DNA from 2 places in the Vibrio sp. BS-M-Sm-2 genome. Region 2 is predicted to be linked to the other one. Evidence: riboswitches for the same ligand, from Rfam matches in the RefSeq annotation. Region 2 holds a riboswitch; the other holds the start of a gene.
What was found. A riboswitch is a leader RNA that binds a small molecule or an ion and turns the genes downstream of it on or off. The one in region 2 is predicted to bind cyclic di-GMP.

Region 1 (8,099 bases), on a different replicon from region 2:
CAGAAGTTGTTTTATCGACTGAACTCGATCATTGGCCTCATACGGCTTACCAAGTGAAAAAACTGAGCGTAGAAGGCGTTCCAGTTTTTGGTATTGAATGTGCCAAATATTTCGACCGTCCTGAAATGTACGCTGAAAACAATCAAGCTTATGCTGATAATGGAGAGCGCTTCTCGTTCTTCAGTGCAGCCTGTCTTGATATGCTCCCTAAGCTTGGCTTCCAGCCTGATATCATTCATGCAAATGACTGGCATACAGGGTTTGTTCCTTTCTTGCTTAAGTCGCGTTATCAACAACACGATTTCTTTGAAAATACGCGCAGTGTTATCTCGATTCACAATGCGGTTTTTAAAGGTGTGTTTGCCTACGATGAGCTGCAATGTCTTCCTGAAATGCACAGTCGGAATGTTCCGGAAGCGGCCGTTAGTAATACACATGTGACTATGCTCAAAGCTGGTGTGCTGTGCGCAGATAAAGTGAACGCAGTAAGTCCAACTTATGCGGAAGAGCTAAAAACAGAGCTCGGCAGTCACGGTATGGCGGCTGAGTTTCAACACAGAGCTTCTGATCTAGTCGGCATTTTGAATGGTTGCGATTACGGAGCTTGGAACCCGGAAACAGACGCTTTCCTTCCTCGTAAATATAAAGCGACTAAGCACAGCATGGCTCGCGGAAAATCAGCTTGTAAGCAAAAGCTGCAACAAGACGTGGGTTTACCCGTTGCCGATTGCGCGGTTTATGGCATGGTTTGTCGCCTGACGAATCAAAAAGGCGTTCACTACTTACTGCCTATCATCGATCAGTTCTTGAAAAACGACCTTCAGATTGTGATTGTCGGTACAGGTGATCCGGTTTTGGCGAGTCAGTTGAAAGAGCTATCAGCACTTCACTCAGACAAGTTCTCATTCGTAGAAGCCTACAATAATGAACTAGCGCACTTGGTTGAAGCTGGCTCTGATTTCTTTTTGATGCCTTCTGAATTTGAACCTTGTGGTTTAAATCAAATCTATAGTATGGCTTATGGTACTTTGCCTATTGTTCGCTCTGTAGGCGGCTTAAAAGACAGTGTGAATGATTACGATCAGGATCCTGAGGTAGCGACAGGGTTTGCTTTTGAAGAGCCAACACCGCAAGCGCTACTGGCAGTATTGCATCGTTCATTGCTGCTTTATGCTCAAAATTCATCTGAAATTAAGCGTGTTCAGCTTTATGCAATGCAGCAAGATTTTAGTTGGGAAGATGCGGCAAAAGAATACCTTGTGATGTACCACTCTGCATTTTAACTTGCTGACTTAGCTTAAAAAGTTGGTTTATGAACAATTGCAGTTCTTAATAGAAGAAGGCACTCTGATAGCAGAGTGCCTTCTTGTTTTCTGGTCAGAGCACATCTCGTTTGCGAAGACAAAGCTTGCAAACTCATTTTAGTCATGTAGAAAAGGCAGGGTAGGTATTCACATGACTAATGTTAGGTTTGACACTATTATCACTTAAAGTTCTTAATAGCGTGATATCCTTGGTCATCGCCTCGTGATGAGGCAGAGCTCCACTCCAATAATTAAAGCGATAGGTATGTCTGAGAGTTTACTATTTCATAAAACATTTACTCACCCTACGAGTGATGAGTGGGTTGTATTTGTGCATGGCGCAGGAGGCAGTTCCTCCATTTGGTTCAAGCAGATCAAAGCGTATAAGCAGCACTTCAATTTGCTTCTCATCGACCTCAGAGGGCATGGTAAATCAGACAACATACTTAAAGAACTGATTTCGAATCGTTATACGTTCAAATCGGTGACGCTTGATATTCTTAAAGTGTTAGACCATCTCAAAATCCGCTCTGCGCACTTCGTGGGTATGTCTTTGGGCACGATTATCGTTCGCAACGTGGCTGAATTGGCTGCGAGCAGAGTGCGCTCTATGGTGCTTGGTGGTGCGGTTACTAAACTTAACACTCGCTCTCAAGTCTTAATCAAATTAGGAAACCTGAGTAAGCACATTATTCCTTATATGTGGTTATACAGCTTATTTGCTTATGTTGTGATGCCGCAAAAAAGTCAGAAAGAGTCACGTCACTTGTTTATCCGCGAAGCTAAAAAGCTGTGCCAAAAAGAGTTTAAACGTTGGTTTATCCTCACAGCTGACGTAAATCCATTGATGAAGTACTTCAAAGACAGAGAGTTGCCGATTCCAACTTTGTATTTGATGGGTGAACGCGATTATATGTTCATCAAGCCTGTTAAAGAAATGGTGGAAGCGCATGAGTCGAGTGAGTTGGTAGAAATCGCTAACTGTGGGCATGTATGTAATGTCGAAAACCCTGAAGAATTCAATCAACAATCTATCGCTTTTATTCAAAAGCAAATTCAGTGATTATCTAGGTTCTTTATCAGAACAGATGTTTGAATAGAATTAAAATAAAAACGGGAAGCTAATTTTAGCTTCCCGTTTTTATTTGGAGGTTGTCTTTTACAGAATCATTTTCTGTAATAATGGAAACTCTGCTATTCAGGTGAAGCAGCGCCGCACTGCCAGCATGAACCAAATTGAGCTTCGTTAACTTCATGACATTTACTACAACGCCACTCTTCATAGATAATAGAATCTTGCTGTTTTTGGTAGTCATTAACAATCGTGCGGGCTTTACTGGCCAATTCTGGCTCATATAACCATACGTAAGGGTCAGTTTCTTCTGTGAATGGGATTTCACCTTTCAAACCAAACAAACCCTCCCCACGGACTTCACACGCAATATTCTCACTTTCTAGTAATCCACAGATGATGTGGGCTTCTGTCGGATTCGATGCACTGAAGATCTTCATTGAAATAGAACCTTATCTGGCTATATGCGTTATTTAGCTATATACGTTATTCAGCCACTGGTGTTGAGCGAAACTTCCCCATCAACCACTTAGCAATAATTGGGAATATACCCAGTAATGCAAATGACAATAGTACTGAAGGCGACACGATGCCCGAAAGTGAATCAATTTCTGCGAGTTGAGTACCTGCATTCAAGAAAACAGCAGTACCCGGCAACATCCCGATTTGACTCGTAATGTAGTAACGACTCACCGACATAGGAGTTAGACCCATCAACAGGTTGATAAGGAAGAATGGGAATACAGGAATTAGACGCAGAGAAAACAAGTAAAATGCGCCGTCTTTTTCAACGCCCTTGTTAATTGTCGCTAACTTGTCACCAAACTTGGTTTGAATCCAGTCACGTAACAGATAGCGGCTACTTAGAAAAGCGAGGGTAGCACCAATTGCACTTGCGAAAGATACCAGCAGTAAACTATTCCAGAAGCCAAATAGAGCAGCTCCAAGCAGGGTAACAACAGCGGCGCCAGGAATTGAGAAAGCAGTGATCATTACATACGCAACAAAATAGATAGCGGCGGCGGCAATAAAGTTGCTGTCAATGTAGTCATTTAAAACGGCTTGTTGGGCCTTGGCATTTTCAAGCGTGAGGTATTGGCCAAAATTGACGCCTAACAAGACGATGATTACTACCAATATAATACCCAATATCATTTTCTTACTCATTGATACTTCCTCTAAATTTTCAATGCATACCGATAGTATAGATAGACAGGCAAAGCTTAGATTAACTTTCAGTAGATATAAAAAAAGCCGCAAAAATGCGGCTTAGTTATGTAGATAGTTTGCACTGACAATGCTAATTGACGCGATTGATAAGCTCTTCACGACGCTGCTGCGGTATAACTGACCAATGTGTACCATTGATCGCACCTTCTAGCGCCCAAAGTAGTTCAATACTGACAGAAGACGCATGCGATTCCTTGATGGCGTTAAATGCGTTTACAGAGCCTGATTCATATAAACGTTCTACGGAATCGATCCCTGCTTTTTTCAACATGCGTTCAGTAGCGAGTCGAAGGTTAGGCAGATCTTTGAGTCGAGTAGGCTTAGCAGAAGACTGCTCGGCTTTTTCTTCTTTAGCAAAACCTAGAGACGTGGTTGCAAGCTGCAAGATTTTTTCTTGGTCTTGCCACAGGCCTTCAGGTAAAGCGAAATATTTAGTAACGACAGGGAAACCACGTTTTTTGTAGACGTACGGTTGAAACCCTTGTTGTTCGAATTGTTTTGTTGTGCATTTTTCTGCTCGTATGTGCAGCTGGTCATTTACAACCAGAGCAAACATAGTGTCATCAGCAAAAAGACCGAAGCCACCAAACATTGAGCGTGATTTTATTTTTCCTAGGGGCTCAAATAACTTCATTGAGTCCTTTAGTATCGGTTTATCCATGTTATTTATCTCGGTGTATTTGAACTACGCCACCAAATAAGCAGGTCCGAGAGATTAGCAAAATGTTGCAATTAAATTGTCAATAAGCCGTAAATTACTAAATTATTAGTACTTACTGCATTTTGCCATCGGTAACCCCGCTACCATACCAACGAGTGGTTTAGGCCGGAAGCTTTGCGTCTCACTTTTTCAAGTGGTTTGCCCTGTGCGTGACTGATTGAATAGAATAAAGTTTTTGTTGAATGAGGCTCACAGTTGATATTTCAAAATGTGATGTTGCTTCAATTAATGATCTTTCCTTTGTGCATATGAGTTCATTATAGCTGTTGATAAAAAAAGCGCACCTAAAGGTGCGCTTGATGCAATTAAACTCGAGTTGTCAATTAATTTAACGTTTTAACTGTACTTCGCTCAACAATTTCAGGGTGCATTTCGAAGACGCGTTTTTCATGATCTTTATCTTTTATGCGCTCTAACAGAATTTCGAATGCATTCTTACCAACACGACGCTTAGGTTGGTGAACCGTAGTTAACGGTGGAGAGAAGTATTCAGCCAGTTCGATGTTGTCGTAACCAATCACGGAAATATCTTCAGGAATGCGAATTCCTTTCTCTTGCAGGCGGCTCATTAGGCCTAGTGCCATTGTGTCATTAAAACAGAATACTGCGGTTGGACGATCTTCCATCTCTACGATTTGCTCTGCAGCAAGAACAGCCGTATCACACTCGAAGTTACCTTCAATGATCATATCATCATCGGCAGTAATCTTTGCTTCATTGAGTGCACGCTTGTAACCAGCGATACGCTCAACACATGCTGCTTTGTCTAAGTGGCCACTTAAACAAGCAATCTTAGAGTGACCGCGTTCAATGAGGTATTTGGTTGCTAGATAGCCACCTTCTTCAGAGTTATCGATGATCTTATCAGCTTGAGAACTCTCTGGACCCCAGTCCATTATTACTTTAGGGATGTCAGCGTGACGGTCTAACATCTCTCTAAGTTCTTCAGTTAGGTCAGAACACATCACTAAGATGCCATCTACACGTTTCTCAGCAAGCATTCGAATGTAATCACGTTGCTTCTCATAGATACCGCCCGTATTACACAGGATCAAAGTGTAACCTTGACGGTAACAGTAGCTCTCAACACCATCGATAACTTCAGAGAAGAATAGGTTAGTTGATTGAGTAACTAGCATGCCGATAGTGCGTGTTGTATTGCACTTCAAACTACGAGCAACTGCACTTGGCGCATAGTTAAGTTCATCTACTGCTTTGTTTACTTTTTCTTGAGTCGCTTCAGCAACAAAGCGAGTTTTGTTGATTACGTGAGAAACGGTTGTTGTTGATACGCCGGCTAAGCGAGCGACATCTTTGATAGTGGCCATGGTTTTATCCTATTAGAAGCTACTTTCCCAAAGTACGGAATGAAGTAGCCGTTAAGCTACCTAACTAAGAGCTTAAATTTGTAGGGCTCTTTGGGTACTAAAGTGCTAAAAAACAAAAAACCGCTATTGAGCGGCTTGTCTTAACACCGAAATGCTCTGAACTTTAATAAGCATAGCATTTCGTGAATGTTTCATATTTTATCGTTTGCGGTCACAATTTTAGACTGACTAGAAATTACTCGCAATAAAATTCACCCAGAAATCCGGGTGAATTGTCACATTCTGCTGAATTTGTTTACCAAATCATCCAATAAACTTATTCACCAGCGAGGTATTGAGTGTCTAATGTGCAGAATGCCAGTAGCAGAGCTGAGACTGAAGCGTAGAAACCGAATTCGTCAACGTCATGACATTTTACGTTGAACCTTGGCACCCAAGTAAGCAGTTGTTGTTCGATAAACTGCTGTTGAACGGCGAACGATTTTTCGAGTTCTTCTTCAAGATCCGTTTCATTAGAACGGATGATCAAGTTACCAAGAAAATCGAGTTCGATAGCGATGTGGTCTGCTGGCTCTTTTAAGTCTTGGTTCACGACTAAGTTGTGCTTGGCCATGATCTCTTCCATATCTCTTGCAGGCTTATCATTTAAAAGGCCAGTTTCGCCGATATACATGGAAGCGTAAGGAAGAGCGCCGTGTTTGTCTGTCTTTAAGAAAAGATCGCAAAAGTCTGCAGACAGTTCTAGTTGGGCATCTTCACGTGTTTGGAGACGGTTCAGTGCATCGACTAAGCGATCAATCGCAGGCTTTAGTGTTTCATTTTCGCCTAAACCAGTTAGGAAAGAACGAATCTCAACAGAGTGGTAGTGATCGAGTTCTTCTTGGGTGAGCTCTTTGGCGAATAAGCTTGATAGCCACCAGTATATTTCGGCTCTTTGCTCGTTGAATGCTTTCGTTTCTTTCATTTGATTAATCCTAATATCGTCTTTCGTAATACCTAGGGTACGAAGGCTGAATAACAAGGTTATTTGCGAAACGCAAAGTTACTCGTTAGTAGTAATGCCTATATTGAATTGCGATGGAAGATAAATAGCAAGGTTTAAGATTGTCTTGTATCAAAAAAAATCCATGTTTCTGGCTTTTATCTCGTGTACTACTAGAATTGTTACGAGTTATGAATAGAATAGTCACTGAAACTATTAAATAAGAAAAGTGGTGTAGATGAGCTATCACGTATTAGTCGTAGAAGATGATGTGGTAACCCGCAGTAAACTGGTTGGATACTTCCAGAACGAAGGTTACACAGTTAGCGAAGCCGAAAGCGGCGCTCAAATGAGAGGCGTGTTAGAAGAAAACAACGTTGACCTCATTATGCTGGACATCAACTTACCAGGCGAAGATGGATTGATGCTAACTCGCGAATTACGCAGTCAATCAGACATTGGAATTATTTTAGTTACTGGACGCACGGATAGCATCGACAAAATTGTAGGCCTTGAAATGGGCGCTGACGATTATGTTACTAAACCCTTCGAACTTCGCGAGTTATTGGTTCGAGTTAAAAACCTACTTTGGCGTATTTCTGCCGCTCGTAAAACGGCAGCAGGTGCGGCTGAAGAACCAGAAGATGAATCAGTGGTTCGTTTTGGTGAGTGGACATTTGATATCCCTCGTCGTGCGTTAAGCAAAAACGGTGAACCGGTTAAACTGACGAAAGCTGAATACGAATTATTGGTTGCACTGTCTTCTTACCCAAATCAGGTGTTAAGCCGTGAGCGTATTCTCAATATGATTAGCCACCGTGTGGATGCGCCTAATGACCGTACCATCGACGTACTAATCCGTCGTATGCGTGCAAAAATGGAGTTCGATCCTAAGAACCCACAAATTTTTGTGACGGTTCACGGTGAAGGTTACATGTTTGCTGGTGACTAATTCCCGTTGAGTGTATTAGGATATTTGAATGTTAAAAAGCCGAGGCATCTTTGATGTCTCGGCTTTTTTTTACTGAATATTTTATGCAATCTGCTTATTGAGACTGTGCTGCAGAAACGTCACTGCCACCTTCAACAAGGTTGGATGCTTCGGGAACAACAATAGGCTCTTCGACCGGGTCATTACTTGTATCAAGCCAATCACGCAGGCTTTGCCAAACCAACCCCATGGTTTCGTGCCAGTAACGCTCAGTCTGCTCAAGGTAGAGAGCTTTTGGCATATACTTATTCCAAGGCTCAACAATCCCTTCTTGTGCAAGGTAGTTAGTTGGTGCTGGTAGAGGTTTCATGCCGGCAGCATTGAATTCATTCAGTGCGCGAGTCATATGGCTAGCTGAAGTCACTAGCACCATTCTTTTATTCTTAACAAACGCAGCAGCTTGGCGGGCTTCTTCCCAGGTGTCTTTTGCTGTTTCAAGCAGAATGATATCAGGTTTTGCTACGCCTAGTG
Region 2 (8,099 bases):
TTTAAGAGTACAAGGTGCTTCCAATTTTCAACTAAAAACCATAAAAAAGCCCTTACTAACGATTGCTAATAAGGGCTTTGAATTTTCAGTAGCTTAGTCGCTGACTGTAATTGGTCTATTTGTTACGGCGAGCTTCAACAGCGTCTGCCAACTGGCGAAGTACTGTTTCAGTATCTTCCCAACCAATACATGCGTCAGTAACAGATTGACCGTAAGTTGCTGCTTTACCATCAACAAGGTCTTGACGACCTTCAACTAGATGAGACTCGATCATCACACCAAAGATAGCTTTGTCGCCGCCAGAAATTTGTGCACTTACGTCATCAGATACATTCATTTGACGCTTAAACTGCTTAGAACTGTTTGCGTGGCTGAAATCAATCATTACTTTTTGTGGAAGACCTGAAGCTGCTAGCTCTTCTTTGATCTTACCAACGTGTTCTGCGCTGTAGTTTGGCTCTTTACCACCACGTAGGATGATATGACAATCAGGGTTACCTGCTGTTTCAACAATAGCTGAATGACCGTACTTAGTTACCGATAAGAAGTGGTGAGAAGCGCTAGCAGAGCGAATAGCATCTGTTGCGATCTTGATGTTGCCATCAGTACCATTCTTAAAACCAACTGGGCAAGATAGGCCTGAAGCCAGCTCACGGTGAACTTGAGATTCTGTCGTACGTGCGCCAATTGCACCCCAACTGATTAGGTCAGCAACGTATTGAGGCGTGATCATATCTAGGAATTCACTTGCCGTTGGCATGCCCATGTCAGTTAGGTCAAGCAGTAGCTTACGTCCTAAACGAAGGCCATCATTTAGTTTGAACGTATCGTTCATGTACGGGTCGTTGATTAGACCTTTCCAACCTACCGTTGTGCGTGGTTTTTCAAAGTAAACACGCATTACGATTTCAAGCTTATCGCCGAGTTCGTCACGCAGCACTTTTAAACGCTTGCCGTACTCAAGAGCAGCTTCTGTGTCATGAATAGAACATGGACCAACAATTACAAGCAAGCGATCGTCACTATCTTCTAAAATATTGTGAATCGCTTTACGGCTTTCAAAGGTTGTAGAAGAAGCAATTTCTGTCGCTGCAAACTTTTCTAAAACAGCAACAGGTGGTAATAACTCTTTTACTTTGTTAATTCTTACATCATCAGTCTGGAACATTGCTTACTTCTTCCTTTTTTCTATCCTTGAGCTGAATGTACGTTGTCTCACGTCACTTTCTATCAGCACTAATCTTCTTGTTCCCTGTAACTTAACTAGTAAAAACTCTAGTTTCAATCACTAATTGAAAATAAACGCAATTTTTTTTGTGTTTTATATTTAAAACACCCCGTATAACATTATTTACACGTTATCGATTGCGTAATTTATAGGAAAGCAAGAGTAGTAATTCTTCAAGCTTCACCATTCCTGTGAAATTGTGTAGAACTGAAAAACAAAAAAGCTCACGTTATCAGCGTGAACTTTTGTTTAATTACATTCTTTTCAATGGCTTGACGACACTATCAAGCCCTTCAATTTTGAGAGCAAGGCACAATTTTAATAAGTCGCCTAGTTCGCCTGACGGGAATCCCTTTTTGTCGAACCACAGCAAATATTCTTCAGGTAAGTCAATCAGTGTACGACCCGCGTACTTTCCAAATGGCATCTGCATTCGAGCCAACTTAATCAGATTCTCTTTCTCTAGCACTATTCGGCCTTTCTATGCGTCATCTATGTTCTGTAGAGTATCACCTAAACGTTCAACCCAATAGTTGATCGCATCTTTGGCATCATCTAGCGAATCAATCATGGTTGAAAAATCTTTATTCCCCGCTTCTCGGTCGATTGCAGCAAATAATGGAGTACCCTCTTGAGCATCACTGACCAACAACTCTACACTCGCACTCCCAACATTAGTGTGTTCTCCTGTTGTCACCTTAGATATGGTTGACATCGCAAGACCAAACGGCAGAACGCTGCTCGTTACAGCTAAGATCGGGTTGGGCGTTTCAACGTTACTCAGAGCGATACTCAGGCGTAATGTTTTACCCGTAGGCTCATCGACGATTGTTTTATGAGGCGATATTTTCTCTTCCAAACGCGCAACCATGTGGGTAGTGAGCACCTGAATTTCGTCCTGCTCTAACGAACCTTCTTCTGCCAAAACAAAAATTTGGTCGATCACTACAGAATCGTAATCATCTAACTTGGATTTCAAACGCTGTGCGTCACGCAGACCGATTCTGGCCCAAACTAAGTCAACACCACCGTCAGGACCTGGCTGAAAATCTTCATAACTGGTGAACTTGGTTGCGGTTTTAATTGGACCGCCTGCACAACCAAACAAAAAAATGCTGGTTGCAACAAGCAAGAGAAGTTTTAAAGGTTTCATAGCGCACTTACATTAAATAGAAAAATCCAACTAAGTATGCCATACCCTATGTGAGAAGATTGTAGAAAAAGGGGTTAAAACTCAGAGCTAGCTCTAAAATTAGTCATGCTGCACGGTATGAGCATACTCTACAATCACCTGATTTCCTTCGATATAAGCGTTTTGAATCTCGCCATCAACACTCATTCTACTTTTCAAATACACCACTTTAGGTCCAGACTCATTACCTTCTTTAAGTGAAGGGAACACATTTCTAGGTTCTAAATGAAGTAAACGGCAAAAGTGACTGATGAAAGACATGGTCAATGGCGTCTCCCCTCGCAGTACATTTGAGAAATCAAGCTGGTTCATCCCTAGCTTTTTTGAAAACTCCATCTGCGTAATTCGCATTCTCGATTTTTGTGACATCCACGTTTGATACAACGCATCTCTGTCTTGTTCTGTGAATTCCATACCGACTCCTTTATATAATTCATACCAATCAATTGTCCGTTTTTTCATACATGACATGTCAGAGTTCGGTTAGTGGAAACCAAAGGTTTGGTTTTGATATGAGCACAATTGTTCTACAGAACGAAACACAAAGACTCAAAGTATTCACAAAAACGATTAGAGCAAATACTTTCTTTATTTATATCAATAATTTATACATTAACTTAAGAAATATATAGCAAGTTAATTTGTATTAAGAATTAAAAGTTCGAGATTGGCATTCCACATTTCAATCGATTGATTCGCATTTATAAAACTGGTTGGCTACATTTCGTTTGCTCAAACGCACTTCTGGCAAACTATTTGAAAGAATAGGACGCAAAGCCACCGGTCTGTCGACAAATATTCTGTCTATGATAGCGGGGCCGCCACTTAATAGGATTTAAGTGTAAATGCATGCCGGAGTGTTCTCTTTTTTGTCGGCCAAATACAGTAAGGACAAATAATGAAACAACTCCCAAAAAAATCACTCATCGCACTATCGCTACTTAGCGTAAGCGGTGCAAGCTTCGGTCACGGTTATGTCTCTGCATACAACAATGGCGTTGCTGAGAGCCGTGTTGCCCTATGTAAGTTCCCCGCGAGTGATACGCAAGAGAAAAACACCAACTGTGGTGGTATCCAATACGAGCCACAAAGTGTGGAAGGCCCTGAAGGCTTTCCTGAAGTCGGCCCTGCTGATGGGAAAATCGCCAGTGCGCAATCTTCTTTAGCAGCAGCACTAGACGAGCAAAAAGCAGATCGCTGGGTTAAACGCCCTATCAAGTCTGGTTCTCAGTACTTTGAATGGACGTTCACAGCTAACCACAAGACTCGCGATTGGAAATATTACATTACTCAACCAGACTGGAACCCAAACCAGCCTTTGGCACGCAGCTCCTTTGACTTAACGCCATTCTGTGTTGTTGAAGGCAATATGAAACAGCCACCGATGCAAGTAAGCCACTTGTGTAATGTGCCAGAACGCGAAGGTTATCAAGTGATCCTTGCGGTATGGGATGTAGGTGACACTGCTGCGGCTTTCTACAACGTTATCGACGTGAAGTTTGATGGCGACGGTCCTATCATTCCTGATTGGGATCAAGGCGGTCAAATCAACCCAACACAAGACCTGAATGTAGGTGACGCTGTTTACACTCGCGTATTCGATCAATCCGGTGAGAACGCTTCATACAGCACTGAGCTTGTGATTGAAAGTTCTGAGCAAGGCAAAGCCAATAATTGGTCTTACGCTCTTTCTTCTAAAATCAACCAAGAGCAGACGCAAATCAAAGCAGGTCAATTGAACGACCAAGGTGATTTCGCCCCCGTTTACGGCACTAACCCTGTTTATCTAAAAGCAGGCTCTGGCTTTAACAGTGTAGAAATCGGCTACAAGATTGATACTCCAGAACCAGAGCATGAGCTAGAAGTAACAGGTCTAGAGTCAGAGTACATTATCGATGAGAGCCAACCTACCCAGCTAGATCTTACGTTAGCGGCAACAGGCGATATCCAAGCTGAGCTTACCGTGTACAACCATCACCGTGAAGCGCTTGCATCTCAGAAATCGGACCTAACAGACGGACAAGTTGAAGGTGTTCAGCTGACTCTTTCTAAGTCTGAAGCTGGCCACCACATGCTTGTGGTTGTGACGAAAGATGACCAAGGTAACTTAGTGGATCAGAACACGCTTGATTTCCACCTAATGGACGAGCAAACACCGCCACCAGCGGGCGATTACGACTTCATATTCCCAGAAAGCATTGAGTCTTACACTGCCGGTACTAAAGTATTGAGCAGCGATGGTGGCGTTTATCAGTGTAAAGAGTTCCCATACTCTGGCTACTGTGTTCAATGGGCACCAACAGCAACTCAGTACGAACCAGGTGTCGGTTCACACTGGCAAAGTGCTTGGAACAAAGTGGACTAAGTACTCGCTAGATACTTACTTTGTATTAAGTGCGTTTTAGTCATCAACCAAACAAAAACGGATGCCCAAAGCATCCGTTTTCTTGTTCAGTAAAAGTAAAAACGCCAGTTGTTAAAGTAGATAGTGGTCTGCCAACAGAGCAACAAACAAGATCATGAGATGATAGATGGAGAACTTAAAGGTCTTCATCGCCATATTAGGCTCATCACGATACTTAAGTACCCAAGCGTGGTAAACAAACCCACCGTTGAGCACCAATGAAGCGCTCAAATATATCCAGCTGCTCATGCCGACTAACACCGGCAATATACACACGATGCTCAACAACAAGGTATAGAGCAAAATAGAAGTCTTAGTGTATTCGATTCCGTGGGTCACAGGCAGCATGGGGATATTCACTTTGGCATACTCATCACGACGATGAATTGCCAACGCCCAGAAGTGCGGAGGCGTCCAAATAAAGATGATCATCACCAACAACCAAGCATTTGAGTGCAACTCATTGGTAACCGCCGTCCAACCCAATAGCGGAGGCATTGCACCTGCGATCCCAGCAATCACGATGTTTTGTGGCGTCGCTCGCTTTAAGTACATGGTATAAATCACTGCATAACCCAACAAGCTTGCAAAAGTTAGCCAAGCGGTGAGTTGATTGACCCACACGACAAGCGTGACGAATCCAAGTAAGCCGATACCCGCTGCAAAGCTGAATACACGCACACTACTCAGCTCACCTGACGGTAAAGGTCGTCGGTTTGTTCGAGTCATCTGACCGTCGATCTTTTTATCGATCAAGTGGTTAAATGCAGCTGCTGAACCCGCCATTAGTCCTATCCCAATCATTCCGCACAGTGCTTGCTGTAAAGGTAAGCCATTAGGCACAGCCAGACACATCCCGACCAATGTCGTCAGCAACATCAAAGCAACCACTTTAGGCTTGGTCAGCGTTAAGTAAACTTTCCAAGTGGCTTTGTTCTTTGCAGCCATTTCGTTACTTAAAGCTATGTCGTTGTTGGCTGTTATCTTATGACTTAAGGTTGCGTCTTGAACCACTACTTCATGTTGTGTTGACGTTCTACTTACCATGATTACCTCCTTGTAATACACTGTTCTTCACCAAGCTCTCACTCGGTTTGCGTTGCCACACCACAAAATTGGTTACAACCATGCTGATGAGCAACATCGCTGCGACTAGGTTATGCAAAACCGCAACTGAGATTGGCAGGTGAAACCATACATTGCTGACCCCAAGACTGATTTGAGTGAACAACACGATTGCGACAATCACGCTTAGCTTTTGATGGGGCGCTTGGCCAAACTTCCATAACTGATACACGACCATCAGCACCGTTAACGTCGCCACAATAGCCCCAAACCTGTGCATGACATGGATGGTGAGCCTTGCAGGATACTCCAACACACCAAACTCATAATTATCATGTCCGCGTTGAGCAAAATCGAACGCATTTTTGAAATCGAGGTAGCTCATCCAGTTACCTTCACAAATAGGCAGTTGGGTACACACCAAAGCGGCATAGTTTGACGATGTCCAGCCACCAAGTAGTATCTGCCCAATCACAATGAGTAATCCAAAGAGCGCCCAAACTTTAAGTGATGGAGAATAAAAAGCCTCGCCAAAACGGCTTTGGAATTGAGACAAACGACAGTAGAGCAGACACAACAGTGACAACAGTGTGAAGCCCCCCATCAAATGCGCCATAACCACAACGGGCATCAACTTGAGAGTCACCGTCCACATTCCAAGCAAAGCCTGAAAAATCACAGTGGCTGAAATAAGCAAAGGAAGCCCAATCGAAGTAATATTCTTTTTAATACACCAAGCTACAACGACAAAGATAAGCAGCCCTAATGTTCCTGCAAAGTAGCGATGTATCATCTCAATCCAAGCTTTATCTGCTTCGAGAGCTCGCTCTGGAAATTGCAGATTGGCTTGATTCACCGCTTGGGCATCAGAGGGCACGGTGATCTTTCCGTAACAACCCGGCCAATCAGGACAGCCAAGGCCAGCATCAGACAAACGTGTATAAGCGCCGAGAACAATCACGGTAAGGGTTAACAAGATAGTTAATCTCATCACGAGCATCAGTAAATCAGGGGCTTTATTCTGCATCGTTTATCTCCCTATACTTATTCCCTTTCGTTGCTTACACTCAAGCATTAGCTCCATCTGCTAAAGCTTATAGACTTAAGCTTTAGTTGATAATCCTATCAACTACCCAACTCGTGACAGTTTGAGAAGCTTTCTTAAATCATGAATCATGCCTTTAGATTGACCAACTAACTGCGAAAGATCAGAAACGCTTTTGTACTCCATGACCAACTGTCCTAGTGGGTCAATAATGACAATGGAAGCAGGCGAAAACTCGGTACTTAACTGATCACCACCAGCTAACAAAGATAGAGCAGGCTTATCGAGCGAACCCGATAACGAGTTCCCCTCCGATACAAAAACAACGGGGGTCACCCGCTCTTTGTTTTTACCTAGCGCCAAATAGCTTTGATTCAAATAATGGAGCTGTTGCTCACACAAGCTTTCGCACTCTGTGGGAGCAATATAACCTACTAACCACCCTTCTCCAGCCATGGGTACCGTTATGCCAAAATCCGCTAGTGTGGTTCTGGGTTCTATCAATTCGCCCGAGTTAGTGACACCTGAGGTATACCAATTCTGGTCCAGCACGGTTTTGGCAATAATCGCAGGTAAAGCGAAAATCAAAAATAATCCGATTAATACCAGACGTCCCTTAGTCTGGCGGCTTTTAAGCTCAGCCATGTTTGCATCGGTGCTTTCCTGGTTCATTTGCGCTTGAGATTTATCCATATTTATTCCTTGTGGTAAGCACTGCCTTTAAGTCGCTATTTCAATCTCGAGTGCCTACTTCTTATTCATGTGGCTATTTTTCTTAAAATATCGGAACCCTATCAACAACATCAAAAACAAAAGTACGGCAGCCATTACAAACCATTGAAATGAGTAACCAAAGTGCTTCTCAGATTTCATCGCCGTTGGACGCCATAACATTTCATAGGGCCATGAATCTAAACTCTGAGGTTGGAAGACAAAGGGCAGTACTTCTTGCCCGGTGTACTCTGATAACGCTGTTATGTTTAGGTTTTGGATTCTATTTGGTGTCGTATTTTCTAAAGCTAACTCATGGCTTAAAGGATTCACCGAACGTGTATACAAACGCCCTGACATTTTGGTTGGTAGTGTGATGCTTCCTAGTTGTGGGAGTTCTCTTCTGTCACTGCTCGCTGCAACGAACCCAAGATCGATCAATAACTGTTTTTCA

Region 1: linked by a shared signal. The riboswitch ahead of AB8613_RS14280 (TfoX/Sxy family DNA transformation protein) and the one ahead of gbpA (N-acetylglucosamine-binding protein GbpA) in region 2 are both predicted to bind cyclic di-GMP.

The regions. Positions count from the first base shown of each region.
Region 1 is NZ_CP167894.1:3,104,305-3,112,403, forward strand. Features, by position in the region: gene glgA (glycogen synthase GlgA) at 1-1,283, shown strand, start outside; gene AB8613_RS14265 (alpha/beta fold hydrolase) at 1,570-2,367, shown strand; gene AB8613_RS14270 (DUF2007 domain-containing protein) at 2,499-2,816, opposite strand; gene AB8613_RS14275 (TVP38/TMEM64 family protein) at 2,863-3,543, opposite strand; gene AB8613_RS14280 (TfoX/Sxy family DNA transformation protein) at 3,677-4,267, opposite strand; cyclic di-GMP riboswitch class I at 4,395-4,480, opposite strand; gene purR (HTH-type transcriptional repressor PurR) at 4,651-5,655, opposite strand; gene torD (molecular chaperone TorD) at 5,972-6,619, opposite strand; gene torR (two-component system response regulator TorR) at 6,876-7,589, shown strand; gene elyC (envelope biogenesis factor ElyC) at 7,684-8,099, opposite strand, start outside.
Region 2 is NZ_CP167895.1:14,613-22,711, forward strand. Features, by position in the region: gene AB8613_RS16170 (phosphomannomutase CpsG) at 1-5, shown strand, start outside; gene aroG (3-deoxy-7-phosphoheptulonate synthase AroG) at 116-1,168, opposite strand; gene AB8613_RS16180 (DUF3820 family protein) at 1,482-1,697, opposite strand; gene AB8613_RS16185 (DUF3313 domain-containing protein) at 1,710-2,381, opposite strand; gene AB8613_RS16190 (hypothetical protein) at 2,481-2,834, opposite strand; cyclic di-GMP riboswitch class I at 3,157-3,246, shown strand; gene gbpA (N-acetylglucosamine-binding protein GbpA) at 3,319-4,785, shown strand; gene cyoE (heme o synthase) at 4,897-5,871, opposite strand; gene AB8613_RS16205 (heme A synthase) at 5,861-6,916, opposite strand; gene AB8613_RS16210 (hypothetical protein) at 7,019-7,627, opposite strand; gene AB8613_RS16215 (SURF1 family protein) at 7,682-8,099, opposite strand, start outside.